2 regions of the Streptomyces sp. NPDC051183 genome follow, and region 2 is predicted to be linked to the other one. Evidence: riboswitches for the same ligand, from Rfam matches in the RefSeq annotation. Region 2 holds a riboswitch; the other holds the start of a gene.
The links. A riboswitch is a leader RNA that binds a small molecule or an ion and turns the genes downstream of it on or off. The one in region 2 is predicted to bind ZMP and ZTP.
Positions count from the first base shown of each region.

Region 1: linked by a shared signal. The riboswitch ahead of AB0M99_RS11155 (bifunctional 5,10-methylenetetrahydrofolate dehydrogenase/5,10-methenyltetrahydrofolate cyclohydrolase) and the one ahead of glyA (serine hydroxymethyltransferase) in region 2 are both predicted to bind ZMP and ZTP.

Region 1 covers NZ_JBFBBA010000010.1:27,387-34,829, reverse strand. The annotation lists gene AB0M99_RS11160 (peptide MFS transporter) at 1-879, opposite strand, end outside; gene AB0M99_RS11155 (bifunctional 5,10-methylenetetrahydrofolate dehydrogenase/5,10-methenyltetrahydrofolate cyclohydrolase) at 997-1,842, opposite strand; ZMP/ZTP riboswitch at 1,909-2,003, opposite strand; gene AB0M99_RS11150 (class I SAM-dependent methyltransferase) at 2,061-2,822, shown strand; gene AB0M99_RS11145 (RNA polymerase sigma factor) at 3,038-4,624, shown strand; gene AB0M99_RS11140 (hypothetical protein) at 4,643-6,451, opposite strand; gene AB0M99_RS11135 (MoxR family ATPase) at 6,448-7,443, opposite strand, start outside.
Region 2 covers NZ_JBFBBA010000006.1:206,543-213,985, reverse strand. The annotation lists gene AB0M99_RS07695 (hypothetical protein) at 1-291, opposite strand, end outside; gene AB0M99_RS07690 (hypothetical protein) at 378-1,217, opposite strand; gene AB0M99_RS07685 (hypothetical protein) at 1,341-1,640, shown strand; gene AB0M99_RS07680 (glutathionylspermidine synthase family protein) at 1,647-2,849, shown strand; gene rocD (ornithine--oxo-acid transaminase) at 2,863-4,071, opposite strand; ZMP/ZTP riboswitch at 4,181-4,271, shown strand; gene glyA (serine hydroxymethyltransferase) at 4,305-5,582, shown strand; gene trpS (tryptophan--tRNA ligase) at 5,915-6,928, shown strand; gene AB0M99_RS07660 (2'-5' RNA ligase family protein) at 7,068-7,443, shown strand, end outside.

The DNA of each region.
Region 1 (7,443 bases), on a different contig from region 2:
GAGCCAGACGTAGGCCCGCAGCCGGGTCTTCTCGGTCGCGGTGACCTTGGGGCTGCGGTACATCGACAGGAGCACGCCGGCCGGTACGACCACGGCGACGACCGTGAGCACGAAGGTGATGTTGTCGATGCTCAGCGCGTGCGCGGCGACGAGCAGGCCGATCAGGACGGCCGTGAAGACCAGCCCGTACGAGGAGGACGTGCGCACCCGGGCCCGCTCGGCGGGGGTCAGCCGGACCACGGGCTCCTCGCGCAGCTCCCGGGCGAGACGGCGGCCGCCGAGGACGTACTGGACGAGTCCGAGGGCCATGCCGACGGCGGCGGCGCCGAAGCCGAGGTGCCAGTTGATCTCCTCCCCGAGGAAGCCGACGACGAGCGGGGCGATGACCGCGCCGAGGTTGATGCCCATGTAGAAGATCGAGTAGCCGGCGTCGCGGCGCTGGTCGTCCTCGGGGGCGTAGAGGCGGCCGACGAGGGCGGAGATGTTCGGCTTGAGCAGGCCGGTGCCGATGACGATGAGCACCAGGCCGGGCCATACGAAGACGGGGTTCGGGACGGCCATCAGGACGTGGCCGGCCATGATGACCACGCCGCCCCACAGGACGGCGCGGCGGGCGCCGAGGAAGCGGTCGGCGATCCAGCCCCCGGGCAGCGCCAGCAGCGAGATCATGGCCATGTAGACGCCCTCCACCGCCTCGGCCGTGCCCTGGTGCAGTCCCATGCCGCCGTGGCCGCGGGAGGCCGCGAGGAAGTGCACGAGGATGGCGACCATGCCGTAGAGGCTGAACCGCTCCCACAGCTCGGCGAGGACGAGGGTGGCGAGGCCGCGCGGGTGCCGCCGCTTCGTGCTCCGCGCCGGGCCGCCTGTCTGCATGTCCATCGATGGGTTCACATGACCAGTGCACCCTCGGGGCGTCCGGTACGGATCGGTCTTTCGGCCCCCACCGGGGGGAAACGAAACGCCCCGGACCGTTGGGCCCGGGGCGTTCGTCCCTGCTCAGAGGTCCGCGAGCGCCAGCCCGGCCTGCGCGGCGGCCGCCTGGACGGTCTGCTCCAGCAGTACGGCGATGGTCATCGGGCCGACGCCGCCCGGTACCGGGGTGATCAGCGAGGCGCGGGCGGCGGCCGACTCGAAGTGGACGTCGCCGACGTTGCCCTCGTTGTAGCCGGCGTCCAGGACGACCGCGCCCGGCTTGATGTCCTCGCCCCGGATGAACTCGGCCTTGCCGACGGCGGCGACCAGCACGTCCGCCTGGCGCACGATCGACGGCAGGTCGACGGTGCGCGAGTGGCAGTAGGTGACGGTGGCGTTCTGCTCCAGGAGCAGCATCCCGGCCGGCTTGCCGAGGATCGCGCTGCGCCCGACCACGACGGCGTGCTTGCCCGTGAGGTCCACGTCGTAGGCGGCGAGCAGGCGCATGATGCCGCCGGGGGTGCAGGAGACGAAGCCCGGCAGCCCGAAGCCCATGGCGGCGAAGGAGTGCATGGTGACCCCGTCGACGTCCTTGCCCGGGGCGATGGCCTCGAAGGCGGCGCGCTCGTCGATGTGGTGCGGAACGGGGTGCTGGAGGAGGATGCCGCTGATCCCGGGGTCCTCGGAGAGCGCGGTGAGGGTGGCCACCAGCTCCTCGGTGGTGGTCGCGGCCGGGAGCTCCACGTGGCGGGAGGTGATCCCGGCCTTGGCGCAACGGTTCTGCTTCATGCGTACGTAGGTCACGGACGCGGGGTCCTCGCCGACCAGCACGGTCGCGAGGCAGGGGGCGGTGCCGGTGCGCTCGGTGATCTTCGCGGCGTGGGCGGCGGTCTGCTCCGAGATGCGGCGGGCGAGGGCGGTGCCGTCCATCAGCTGGGCAGTGGCGGTCTGGGCAGTCGTCACGGGGTCTCCTGAACGTCGCTGCGGTTCGCGGTAGCGGTTCGCCCAGGCGCGCGGCAGTCGACGTACGTCCCGTACGCCGGGCCGCTCCCCGGTGGTGATCCACCCGAACGCCAGTCACGGCCCGCGGCCCACTGTAGTCGACTTATCCGGTGGATGACCGGCGCCCGAGCTGGGACGATCCAGACATGACCCGAACTTTCGACCATCTCGTCGCCGAGGCCGAGTCCGTATCCGTGGACGGCTGGGACTTCTCCTGGCTCGACGGCCGCGCCACCGAGCAGCGCCCCTCCTGGGGCTACCAGCGGCTGCTGGGCGAGCGGCTCGCCCGGGTCCGCTCCGCCCTCGACATCCAGACCGGCGGCGGCGAGGTCCTCGCCGGATCCGGCCCGCTGCCCCCGCTGATGGCGGCCACCGAGTCCTGGCCGCCCAACATCGCCAGGGCGACCCGGCTGCTGCACCCGCTCGGCGCGGTGGTGGTCGCCGACGCCGACGAGCCGCCGCTGCCGTTCGGCGACGAGGCCTTCGACCTGGTCACCAGCCGGCATCCGGTGACCATCTGGTGGGACGAGATCGCACGGGTCCTGCGGCCCGGCGGCACCTACCTGTCCCAGCAGGTCGGGCCGGCGAGCGTCTTCGAGCTGGTCGAGTACTTCCTGGGCCCGCAGCCGGAGGAGGTCCGGCGCGGCCGGCACCCCGACGACGCGGTCGCGGACGCCACGAAGGCGGGGCTCGACATCGTCGATCTGCGCTCGGAACGGCTGCGAACGGAGTTCCACGACGTCGGAGCCGTGATCTACTTCCTCCGGAAGGTGATCTGGATGGTGCCCGGCTTCACGGTCGGGCAGTACCGGGACCGGTTGCGCGAACTGCACGAACAGATCGAACGCGAAGGCCCGTTCGTCGCGCACACCGCCCGTTTCCTCATCGAGGCCCGCAAAACGGGCTGATGGAAGGGGCCGACGGAATCGCGCCGGAATGGTTGCCTCGCCACAGCGTGGCGCAGGTCACTCAATTCAGCGCGTAACGAATCGACTCGGGCATGCGATGAACCGACAGGTGTCCTCGCGCGGCCCCGGAATACAGACCCCCCTCGGGTCTGTTTCCCGAGTTCGCGCGATGATGTCCCGCCCACCCCTTATCTGTTCGCAACGAGAGGCTCCTTGTGTCGCTCAGCCCGTCCCGTACGTTCCCCACGGAGATCGCCGAATCCGAGGCCCTTGTCGCGCTTGTGGAGCGCGGCCGCGAGCAGGGTCACATCAACGGTGACGACGTGCGCCAGGCCTTCGAGGCCGGCCGCATCCCGGTGGACCAGTGGAAGCGGGTCCTGCGCAGCCTGAACCAGGTCCTGGACGAGGAGGGTGTCGCGCTGCACGTCAGCGCCGCCCCCGCCACGAAGGCTGCCGCCAAGAAGCCGCGCAAGGCGGCCGCTGCCCCGGCCCGCACCGCCACCAAGAAGGCTGCCGCCGCGCCGCGCCCCATCGGCGCGCGCAAGACCTCCGCCACCAGCCCGGCCCCGGCCACCGCTGCGGCGATATCCGCTTCGCCGGCCACCGCCGCCGAGGACGAGACGACGGCCGAGGCCGTCGCCGAGCCGAAGAAGCGGACGGTCAAGAAGACCACCGCGAAGAAGACCGCCACCAAGAAGACCGCGGCCAAGAAGACCACCGCCAAGGACGGCGACGAGGGCGAGACCCCCGTGGCCGAGGGCGAGGACTGGGCGGCCGAGGACCTCGTCGACGACACCGAGGAGGAGGCCCCCAAGCCCGGCGGCACCCAGGGCTTCGTCCTGTCCGACGACGACGAGGACGACGCCCCGGCGCAGACGGTCATGGTTGCCGGCGCCACGGCCGACCCCGTCAAGGACTACCTCAAGCTCATCGGCAAGGTGCCGCTCCTCAACGCCGAGCAGGAGGTCGAGCTCGCCAAGCGCATCGAGGCGGGCCTGTTCTCCGAGTACAAGCTCGAAGAGGAGGAGGACCACAAGCCCGCCTTCAAGCGCGAGCTGGAGATCCTGGTCGAGGACGGCCGCCGCGCCAAGAACCACCTGCTGGAGGCCAACCTCCGCCTCGTGGTCTCCCTGGCCAAGCGCTACACCGGCCGCGGCATGCTCTTCCTGGACCTGATCCAGGAGGGCAACGTCGGCCTGATCCGCGCCGTGGAGAAGTTCGACTACACCAAGGGCTTCAAGTTCTCCACGTACGCGACCTGGTGGATCCGCCAGGCGATCACGCGTGCCATGGCGGACCAGTCGCGCACCATCCGCATCCCCGTCCACATGGTCGAGATCATCAACAAGCTCGCCCGCGTGCAGCGCCAGATGCTCCAGGACCTCGGCCGGGAGCCCACTCCGGAGGAGCTGGGCAAGGAACTCGACATGACCCCCGAGAAGGTCATCGAGGTCCAGAAGTACGGCCGCGAGCCGATCTCCCTGCACACCCCCCTGGGTGAGGAGGGCGACAGCGAGTTCGGTGACCTCATCGAGGACTCCGAGGCGGTCGTGCCGGCCGACGCCGTGTCGTTCACGTTCCTCCAGGAGCAGCTCCAGTCGATCCTGGGCACGCTCTCCGAGCGCGAGGCGGGTGTGGTCTCCATGCGCTACGGCCTCAACGACGGCCAGCCGAAGACCCTGGACGAGATCGGCCGCGTGTACGGGGTCACCCGTGAGCGCATCCGCCAGATCGAGTCCAAGACCATGTCGAAGCTGCGCCACCCGTCGCGTTCGCAGGTGCTGCGCGACTACCTCGACTAGAACCGGTCGGGTTGGCGGTCAGGTCAGCCGGAAGACCGGCCCCTTGGGTGTGAACGGCAGGGAGGCACCCTGCGGAACCAGAAAGGCGTGCTCGCGCCGGATCCGCAGGGTGTCGCACTCCCCGTCCGTGATCACCAGCACGGGGGCCCCGGGCGGGAAGTCCTCCGCCCGCTGCAGCAGGTCGATGCCCGGCTGCAGCACGGTCCCGCCGCGCCCCCGCACCCGTACCCGGCCCGCGATCTCGGTCGGCGGCAGATAGCCCGCGTCGTACGGCGCCGCGTCGCAGAACACGACGCGTGCCGCCGGTACGTCGCGGGCCTGCGCGTACGAGGCGATGGCGCCCAGCGCCTTGCCGAGCAGGGCCGCGTTCATGGAACCCGAGGTGTCGAGCACCACCCCGAAGGTGCAGCGGGCGATCTCCTCGGGCGGGAAGTACCGGCCCGCGCGGGGGATGTCCGGGGTGGACGCCTGGCGGCGTGCCGGGCGCGCGTAGGACCGTACGGGGACGGGGCGCGGCACGTACTCGTCGAACCAGCGGGCGAGGCGGGCGTCCCACGGCACCGGCGGGTGGGCGAGCGCCCGGATCTCCTGGATCAGCCCGGCGGGCAGCAGCCCGCGCTCCCCGTGCTCGTGCAGGTCGAAGCCCTGGGTCAGGCCGCGCCGGTAGAAGTCGTCCAGGTCGGAGTACGGGCCGCTCCCCGGGTGGGGCAGCGGCTCGCCCAGGATGTCCCCGAGGCCCTTGCCGCGGAGGGTCGCGAGGCGTCGCATCCGGCGCAGGTCGGTCGTGATCCGGTCGTAGACCTCCTCGACGGACAGGTCCCGCAGCTCGGGGTCGTACAGCAGCCCCTCGGGCATCTCGCCGACCGCCATCTCCACGAGCCAGCCGTTGACCACGTAGTCGGCGGCCACGTTGTGCAGGTACGGGTCGCGGGCGCCGCGGCGCTCGCCGTGGCGCAGGGCGGCGTGCAGCATCTCGTGGGCCAGGACGAACCGCCATTCCGCGTCCGTGAAGGTGCGCAGCGGGTTGACGTAGATCTCGCCCGCGCTCGCGCTGACGGCGGCGACGGCGATGTCCTCGGCGCGGGCGAGTTCGGCGTCGGCGACGATCCGCAGGCCGCTCGCGAGGCCGCCGAGCAGCGGGTACGAGGAGACGAACCAGTTCAGCGCCCGGTCCCAGGGGTGCTGGCGTGCCCTCTCTCCCGTGACCCGGTCGCGGCGGCCGCCCGCGACGTCCATGGCGGCGGAGACGCTGCGGGTCAGGGCGTGCGCGAAGGCGGTCTCCCAGTCGGGTACCTGTGCGTTCCCCCAGCCCGCCCACGGTTTCAGCACCTGGTCGGGGTGGTCCCCGGCGGTGCCGCAGTGCTCGTTCGCCGCCGGGATGCCGTCGCGGCGCCAGCGGGCGGCGAGCTGCTCCTCGTCGCCGCCGGGGTACTCGGCGGGGAGGTGGTCCGGGGCGCGGCCCACGGAGAAGGTCAGCAGGAAGCGGTTGACGACGGTGCAGCGGGCGGCGAGGTCGAAGCGGTCGGGCTGGGGCCGGTCGTCCTTGGCGGCGGGGACGTGGCCGAAGCCGAGGTGGAGCAGGGCGTGGGCGATCGTCCAGGCCCATTCCTTCGGATCGGCGCGTTTGGTGGGGTGGACGTGGATCGTGCCGTTGGAGGTCACGAGGGCCAGGCCGCCGGCCGGGGTCTGCGGGCATTCCGCCTGGCGGCAGACGTCGGCGGTGAGCGCGGCGAGGGCCGGGTTCCGCTTGACCAGGGCGAGGCCTTCGGCGAAGGCCTGCGTGGCGGGGTCGGGCTTGGTCTCCTTGCCGCGCGGGCCGCGGCTCACCGGCGGGCCTCGACCAGGCGGGGCATGTCGCGGGCGGCTTCGATCAGGAACCAGCCGGGCAGCACCGGCAGCCCGTCGGCGTCGTCGGCGATGACGGTCTGGGCGACCTCGACGGAGATCTCGGCGAGCTGAACGAGCAGGGACTTGGCGCGGTAGGCGGTCTGCCGGACGGCGGGCGAGACGTGCTCCCGCTGTGCGGGGAGTTCCTTGACGAGGCGGCCGCGGAAGGCCTCGGCGAGGTAGTACAGCAGGTCGCGGTCGGCGAGGCGGGTGGGCCAGGAGGCGTCGCCCTTGATGATCGCCTCGATGCCGAAGCTGTGGCGGACGATCTTCGCGTAGCCGCAGAAGGAGACGGCGTGCGCGGGGGTGAGGGTGCCGTGCGCGACGACCTTCAGGGTCTGCTCGTCCAGGCCCGGCCCGAAGGAGTGCAGGGCGTCGGAGAGCATGTGCCAGGACCGCGGGGTGGAGAAGGGCTCCTCCGTCTTCGGCGGCTGCGACCACAGGTGGTCGGGGCGGTCGGTGAGGTAGTCGGTGACCCAGGGGTGGATGCCGTGCTCGCCGGCCCAGACCAGCCAGTCCTGCGCGGAGGCCGTCAGGTGCACGTGGGTGAGGCGGTTGACCAGCGCCGAGGCGATGGGCCGGGCCAGCGCGTTGTCCGTGGCCCGGTTGCCCGCGCCGATGACGATGGAGCCCGGGGGCAGCTCGTAGGAGCCGATCCGGCGGTCGAGGATCAGCGAGTAGAAGGCCTTCTGGACGTCCGGGCTCGCGGCGTTGAGCTCGTCGAGGAAGAGGCAGTACGGCTCGTCGCGGGCGATGGCCTCGGGCGGGCAGAAGACGGAGCGGCCGTCACGGATCTGCGGTACGCCGATCAGGTCCTCGGGGGCGAGCTGCGTCCCGAGGAGGCTGACGCACTCCAGGCCGAGGGAGTCGGCGAACTTCCGCACGAGCGAGGACTTGCCGATGCCGGGAGCCCCCCAGAGGAACACGGGCCG
Region 2 (7,443 bases):
GGGCACGGTCCGGAACTTCGCGATCTCCGGCTCGCCGACCGGGTAGTACTCGACGGCCACCGGCGCCGCTGCGGCTTCGAGCGCGTCCCAGATCGCGGCGGAGGTCGAGCCGGAGGCCCGGAGCACGTCCTCGGGCACCAGGAGCCCCGCCGCGGGGAGCTCGGGCCGGGCCTCGGCCACTGCCGTGGTGCCCGGGGCGGTGGCGGCGCCGCGGGAGGATCGGCGCATCAGCCACGCGGCGGCGAGCACCGCGATCGCGACGACGGCGATCAGCGCAACGGGTATGGACATCAAGCCGGGTCACGTCCTCGGGCAGGCTGCGGTGGTTGCATCGAGCCGCGCGAGCATAGCGAGCCACCCGGCACTTCAGGGGCGGATCAGTGCCCTCGGACCGGCTCCTGCCGCGGGCTCTGCTCCGGGAGTTCGCCGAAGCGGGCCAGGGCCAGGGCTCCGGCGACGGCCACCGCGAAGCCCGCCACGGCCAGCCAGGTCAGGCCCTCGCGGGTGCGGTCCCCGAGCCAGGCCACGCCCACCGCCGCCGGGCCGATCGTCTCGCCGAGCACCAGCCCGGCGGTCGCCGCCGTCACCGAGCCGCGCTGCAGGGCCGAGGTGAGCAGCAGGAACGCCGCGCCGCCGCCCAGCAGCAGTGCGTACAGCGCCGGGTTCGCGAGCGACGGCCCGTCGATGAGGCGGACGGCCACCTCCACCACCCCGAAGCCCGTGCCGGCCGCCAGGCCCAGCACCAGGGCCCGGGCCCGGTCCGGCAGCCCGCCCGACACCGCTCCCACCAGCAGCACGAGCCCCGCCACGCCCAGCAGGCCCAGCTTCAGCGCCAGGGAGCCCTTGCCGGAGCCCTCCTCCCCGGACGCCAGACCCAGCATGAGCAGCCCCGCGCAGACCACCGCGACCGCGCCCCACTCGTTCGCGCGCAGCCGTACGCCCAGCAGCCGCGCCGCGACCACCGCGGTGACCGCGAGACTGGCCGCCAGCGCCGCCCCCACCGTGTAGATCGGGACGTGCCGCAGCGCCACGATCTGGAGCACGAAGCCGACCCCGTCCAGCCCGAGGCCCGCGAGGTACCGCCACTGGCGCAGGGCCCGCAGCAGCAGCGCGGTGTCCACGCCCGAGCCGGTTCCGGGCTCCGCCGCGCGGGCGGCCACCGCCTGGAGGACCGAGGCCGTACCGAAGCAGACCGCCGCACCGAGTGCGCAAATCATCCCAATGAGCACGAACTGACTCTAAGTCACCGGTGTGACGAGGGCATGACGGCGGCTGGATTCCATCGGTCCGGACCACCGCTCTAGTCTGTCGGGAGCACGCCACTAGGGGAGCCGCCACAGATGGACATCAGCAACAAGAACCAGCGCCGGATGCGCTCCGGCACCGTAGCGCTCGGCGGCATGGGCCTGCTCGCAGCGGCCCTGGTGGCCTGCGGCAGCAGCAACGAGCCCGACAAGCGCTGCGCCGACCGCGCAACGCTCGACAAGCTGAACACCAAGGAGTGCAAGAGCGGCGGCCGCGGCTCGTACTACTACGGCGGCAGCGTCGTCAACAACAAGGTCACCGGCGGCAGCTTCGACAAGTCCGCCGTCACCCGCGGCGGCATCGGCGGCAGCAGCACCGGCTCCAGCGGCGGCTGACCCCCGATGAAGCGCCACACCATCGAGCCCCGCCCGGACTGGCAGCGCATCGTCGAGGAGCAGGGGCTCATCTACCCCCTCACCCGCTACCCCGACGACTCCCTGCGCCCCTACTGGGACGAGAGCGCGTACTACTCCTTCTCGCTCCCCGAGGTCGAGGCGCTGGAGAACGTCGTCGAGGAACTGCACGCCATGTGCCTGGCCGCCGCCGCGCACATCGTCGAGCACGACCGCTTCGCGGACCTCGGCATCACCGACGCGAAGCTCGCCGGACGCATCCGCGAGTCCTGGCGGCGGCGTGCGGAACAGCCCTCCCTGTACGGCCGTTTCGACCTGCGCTACGACGGCTCCGGCAGCCCGGCCAAACTCCTGGAGTACAACGCCGACACCCCGACCTCCCTGGTGGAGGCGGCGAGTCCGCAGTGGTTCTGGATGGAGGAACGGTTCCCCGGCGCCGACCAGTGGAACTCCCTCCACGAGCGCCTCGTCGACGCCTGGCGCCGGCAGTCGGAGCTGCTCCCGACCGGCCCGCTGCACTTCGCGCACTCCGAGACCGACGAGCTCGGCGAGGACCTGATGACGGTCGCCTACCTCCAGGAGACCGCCGAGCAGGCGGGCCTGGAGACCGAGTCGATCTCCGTCGAGCAGATCGGCTGGGACAGCCTGTCCGGCCGGTTCGTGGACCAGAAGCTCCGCTTCATCCGCAGCTGCTTCAAGCTCTACCCGTGGGAGTGGCTGGCCGCCGACGAGTTCGGCCCGCAGGTCCTCGGCACGTACGACCACGGCGGCGGCTCCGGCACGACCGCGTGGATCGAGCCGCTGTGGAAGATGCTGCTGTCCAACAAGGCGCTGCTGGCGATCCTGTGGGAGCTCTTCCCGGAGCACCCGAACCTGCTGCCCGCCTACCTCGACGGACCGCGCGAGCTCGCCGACACCGGCGGCCAGGGGTACGTCGCGAAGCCGCTGCTCGGCCGCGAGGGCGCCGGCGTGACCCTGCACCCGGCGGACGGGAGCGGCGAGCCGTTCGTCCCGGCCGAGGGGGAGGCGTACTGCTTCCAGGGCCTGGCCCCGCTGCCCGACTTCGACGGCAACCGGGTGGTGCTCGGCGCGTGGGTCGTCGAGGACGAGTCGGCGGGGCTCGGCATCCGGGAATCGGCGGGGCCGGTCACGGACGAGTACGCCCGCTTCCTGCCCCACGTCATCCTCTGACGGCCGAGGCCGTCTAGTCGGCGGCGAGGACCGACCGGAGCCGGTCCAGGCCCCAGTCCAGGTCCTCCTTGCTGATGACCAGCGGCGGCGCGATCCGGATCGTCGACCCGTGGGTGTCCTTCACCAGCACCCCGAGCTCCATCAGCTTCTCGGAGATCTCCCGGCCCGTCCCGCGCGCCGGGTCGATGTCGATGCCCGCCCACAGCCCGCGTCCCCGTACGGCCGTCACCGCGCCCCCGCCCACCAGCAGGTTCAGCTCCCGGTGCAGATGGTCGCCGAGCTCGGTGGCGCGCTGCTGGTACTCGCCGGTCCGGAGCATCGCGACGACCTCCAGGGCCACGGCGCAGGCCAGCGGGTTGCCGCCGAAGGTCGAGCCGTGCTCGCCCGGCCGGAACACGCCGAGCACGTCCCGGTCGGCGACGACCGCCGACACGGGCACGACCCCGCCGCCGAGGGCCTTGCCGAGGATGTACACGTCGGGGACGACGTCCTCGTGCTCGCAGGCGAAGGTCTTCCCGGTGCGGCCGAGGCCCGACTGGATCTCGTCCGCCATGAACAGGACGTTCCGCTCGCGCGTCAGTTCCCGTACGCCGCGCAGGTACCCGGCGGGCGGTACGAGGACCCCCGCCTCGCCCTGGATCGGCTCCAGCAGCACGGCCACGGTGTTCTCGGTGACGGCCGCGGCGAGCGCGGTGAGGTCCCCGTACGGGACGATCTCGAAGCCCGGGGTGTACGGGCCGAAGTGGTCGCGGGCGTCGTGGTCGGTGGAGAACGAGACGATCGTCGTCGTCCGGCCGTGGAAGTTGTCGGCCGCGACCACGATCTTGGCGTGGCCGTCCGGGACGCCCTTGACCTCGTAGCCCCACTTGCGGGCGGTCTTGACGGCCGTCTCCACGGCCTCGGCGCCCGTGTTCATGGGCAGCACCATCTCCTTGCCGCACAGCGCGGCGAGCTCGGTGCAGAAGTCGGCGAAGCGGTCGTGGTGGAAGGCGCGGGAGGTGAGGGTGACCCGCTCCAGCTGGGCGCGGGCCGCGTCGAGGAGGCGGCGGTTTCCATGGCCGAAGTTGAGGGCCGAGTAGCCGGCCAGCATGTCCAGGTACCGGCGGCCCTCCACGTCGGTCATCCACGCGCCTTCCGCGGTCGCGACGACGACGGGCAGCGGGTGGTAGTTGTGCGCGCTGTGCGCGTCGGCGGAGCGGATGGCATCAGCAGTTGTCGACACGGGGTCTCCGATCGTCCGTCAGGCCTGTGACGAGGGTGGCGTCACTTTCCATCCTCGCTCGTACAGCGGACGGAGAAACCTTTCTTGTGGCGCGCCCGCTAAGGTGGGCCGTACGCACGGCAACTGGCGCACGGAGAACCAACTCCGGGGGAGTCGTGCGCGCACGACCGCATACAGGGCCGCTCGCCTGGGCCTCGCGGGGACGAACCGACATCGACCCCGGAGGAGCCGCCATGACCGCGCGCCAGCCGTCCGCCCATCCCGCCCTTTTCGCGACCGACCCCGAACTGGCGTCGTTCGTACAGGCGGAGGAATCCCTGCAGGCCGAGACCCTGCGCCTGATCCCCAGCGAGAACTACGTGTCCGCGGCGGTGCTGGAGGCCTCCGGCACGGTGCTGCAGAACAAGTACAGCGAGGGCTACCCCGGCCGCCGGTACTACGAGGGCCAGCAGAACATCGACCGCGTCGAGGCACTGGCCGTCGAGCGCGCCAAGGGCCTGTTCGGGGTGGACCACGCGAACGTGCAGCCGTACTCCGGCTCGCCGGCCAACCTGGCGGTGTACCTGGCCTTCGCGAAGCCCGGCGACACCGTGATGGGCATGGCCCTGCCGATGGGCGGCCACCTCACCCACGGCTGGGGCGTCTCGGCGACGGGCTCCTGGTTCCGGGGCGTGCAGTACGGGGTCTCCGCCGGGACGGGGCTCATCGACTACGACGCGGTGCGCGACCTCGCGCTGGCCGAGCGGCCGAAAATCATCTTCTGCGGCGGCACCGCGCTGCCCCGGACGATCGACTTCGCGGCCTTCGCGTCCATCGCCGAGGAGGCGGGCTCGGTCCTGGTCGCGGACGTGGCGCACATCGCCGGCCTGATCGCGGGCGGCGCCCACCCCTCGCCGGTGCCGCACGTGGACGTGGTGTCCACCACCACCCACAAGACCCTGCGCGGCCCGCGCGGCGCGATGCTGATGTGCCGCGCGGAGCACGCGAAGGCCATCGACAAGGCCGTGTTCCCGGGCCTCCAGGGCGGCCCGCACAACCAGACGACCGCCGGCATCGCGGTCGCGCTGCACGAGGCGGCGCAGCCGTCGTTCGTGACGTACGCGCACGCGGTGGTGGCCAACGCCAAGGCCCTGGCCGAGGCGCTCCTGGCCCGGGGCTTCGACCTCGTGTCGGGCGGAACGGACAACCACCTGATCCTGATGGACCTGACGTCGCGGGACGTCCCCGGCAAGGTCGCCGCGAAGGCGCTGGACCGCGCGGGCATCGTGGTCAACTACAACACCGTGCCGTTCGACCCGCGCAAGCCGTTCGACCCGTCGGGCATCCGGATCGGCACGCCGTCGCTCACTTCCCGTGGGCTCGGGGTGGACCACATGCCGGTGGTGGCGGACTGGATCTCGCGCGCCGTCGACGCGGCGGCGAAGTCGGACGAGCCGGCCCTGGCCGCGATCCGCGCGGAGGTCACGGACCTGATGGCCGCCTTCCCGGCCCCGGGTCTCCCGCTGTCCTGACCCCGCGGCCCGGCTGCTGGGGGCGCTGCCCCCAGACCCCCGCGCCTCGAACGCCGGCGAGGCTGGATCTTTCAGCCCCGCCGGCGATTGAGGCGCGGGTGTGGGCAGTGCCCGCGAAGCCCCGCGCAGCGGCATCCCCCCGTGGCCTGAACGGAAAGCGGTCGCTCGGCCGGGGCAGGATCCGGACGCGCCGCTACTGTCCGGTACTCGGGCGGAGCCCCGGCGCGGGGCCGGGCGCGGGGTGCGGCCCCGGACGCGCCGGGCCCCGCGACCCGCACGGATCCGGCCAGCGCGCGGACAGAGTCCCGCCCCGCACCTGAGAGAATGAAGCCATGGCTTCTGATCGTCCTCGCGCGCTCTCCGGCATCCAGCCCACCTCCGGTTCGTTCCACCTCGGGAACTACCTCGGAGCCATCCGCCAGTACGTGGCCCTGCAGGAGACGCACGACGCCTTCTACATGGTCGTCGACCTGCACGCGATCACCATGCCGCAGGATCCGAAGGACCTCCGCGCGAACACCCGCCTCTCCGCCGCGCAGCTGCTCGCCGCCGGCCTGGACCCCGAGCGCTGCACGCTCTTCATCCAGAGCCACGTCCCCGAGCACGCGCAGCTCGGCTGGGTCATGAACTGCATCACCGGCTTCGGCGAGGCCAGCCGGATGACCCAGTTCAAGGACAAGTCCGCCAAGCAGGGCGCGAACAACGCCACCGTCGGCCTGTTCACGTACCCGATCCTCCAGGTCGCCGACATCCTGCTCTACCAGGCGAACGCCGTGCCCGTCGGCGAGGACCAGCGCCAGCACATCGAGCTGACCCGCGACCTCGCCGAGCGCTTCAACCAGCGCTTCGGCAACACCTTCACCCTCCCCGCGGCGCACATCGTCAAGGAGGTCGCGAAGATCTACGACCTCCAGGACCCGTCGATCAAGATGTCGAAGTCGGCGTCGTCCCCCAAGGGCCTGATCAACCTCCTCGACGAGCCCAAGGCCACCGAGAAGAAGATCAAGAGCGCGGTGACCGACACCGAGGCCGTGATCCGTTTCGACGCCGTGGAGAAGCCCGGCGTCAGCAACCTGCTCACGATCTACTCCACTCTCACGGGCGAGACGATCCCCGCTCTGGAGGCCCAGTACGAGGGCAAGGGCTACGGCGCGCTGAAGACCGACCTGGCCGGAGTGATGGTCGATTTCGTCACACCGTTCAAGCAGCGCACCCAGGAGTACCTGGACGACCCGGAGACCCTGGACTCCTTGCTGGCCAAGGGCGCGGAGAAGGCTCGGGCGGTCGCGGCGGAGACCCTCGCGCAGGCCTACGACAGGCTCGGACTCCTCCCCGCGAAGCACTGAGCGACAGAGTCCCCTGGCGATCTGGGGGGTGCTGGCGCCACACTGGGGCGGCAGCACTCGCACAGACCACGCCCGGCCCGCGCTCAGCACGGGCCCGGCCCGCGCACGGACGACCGGAACGACGACGGAGGAGAGACTCGTGGGGACCGTAACGCTCGGCGTTTCGATCGCGGTCCCGGAGCCGTACGGCAGCCTGCTCCAGGAGCGGCGCGCGGGCTTCGGGGACGCTGCCGCGCACGGCATCCCCACGCATGTCACCCTCGTACCGCCCACCGAGGTGGAGGCGGACCGGCTGCCGGAGATCCGCGCCCACCTGGCCGAGGTGGCGGCGGCCGGCCGCCCCTTCCCGATGCGGCTGGCCGGCACGGGAACCTTCCGTCCCCTCTCGCCGGTCGTCTTCGTCAAGGTCGTCGAGGGCGCCACGGGCTGCACCCGGCTCCAGGGCCGGGTCCGCGACCCCGAGGGGCCGCTCAGCCGCGAGCTGGCGTTCCCGTACCACCCGCACGTCACCGTCG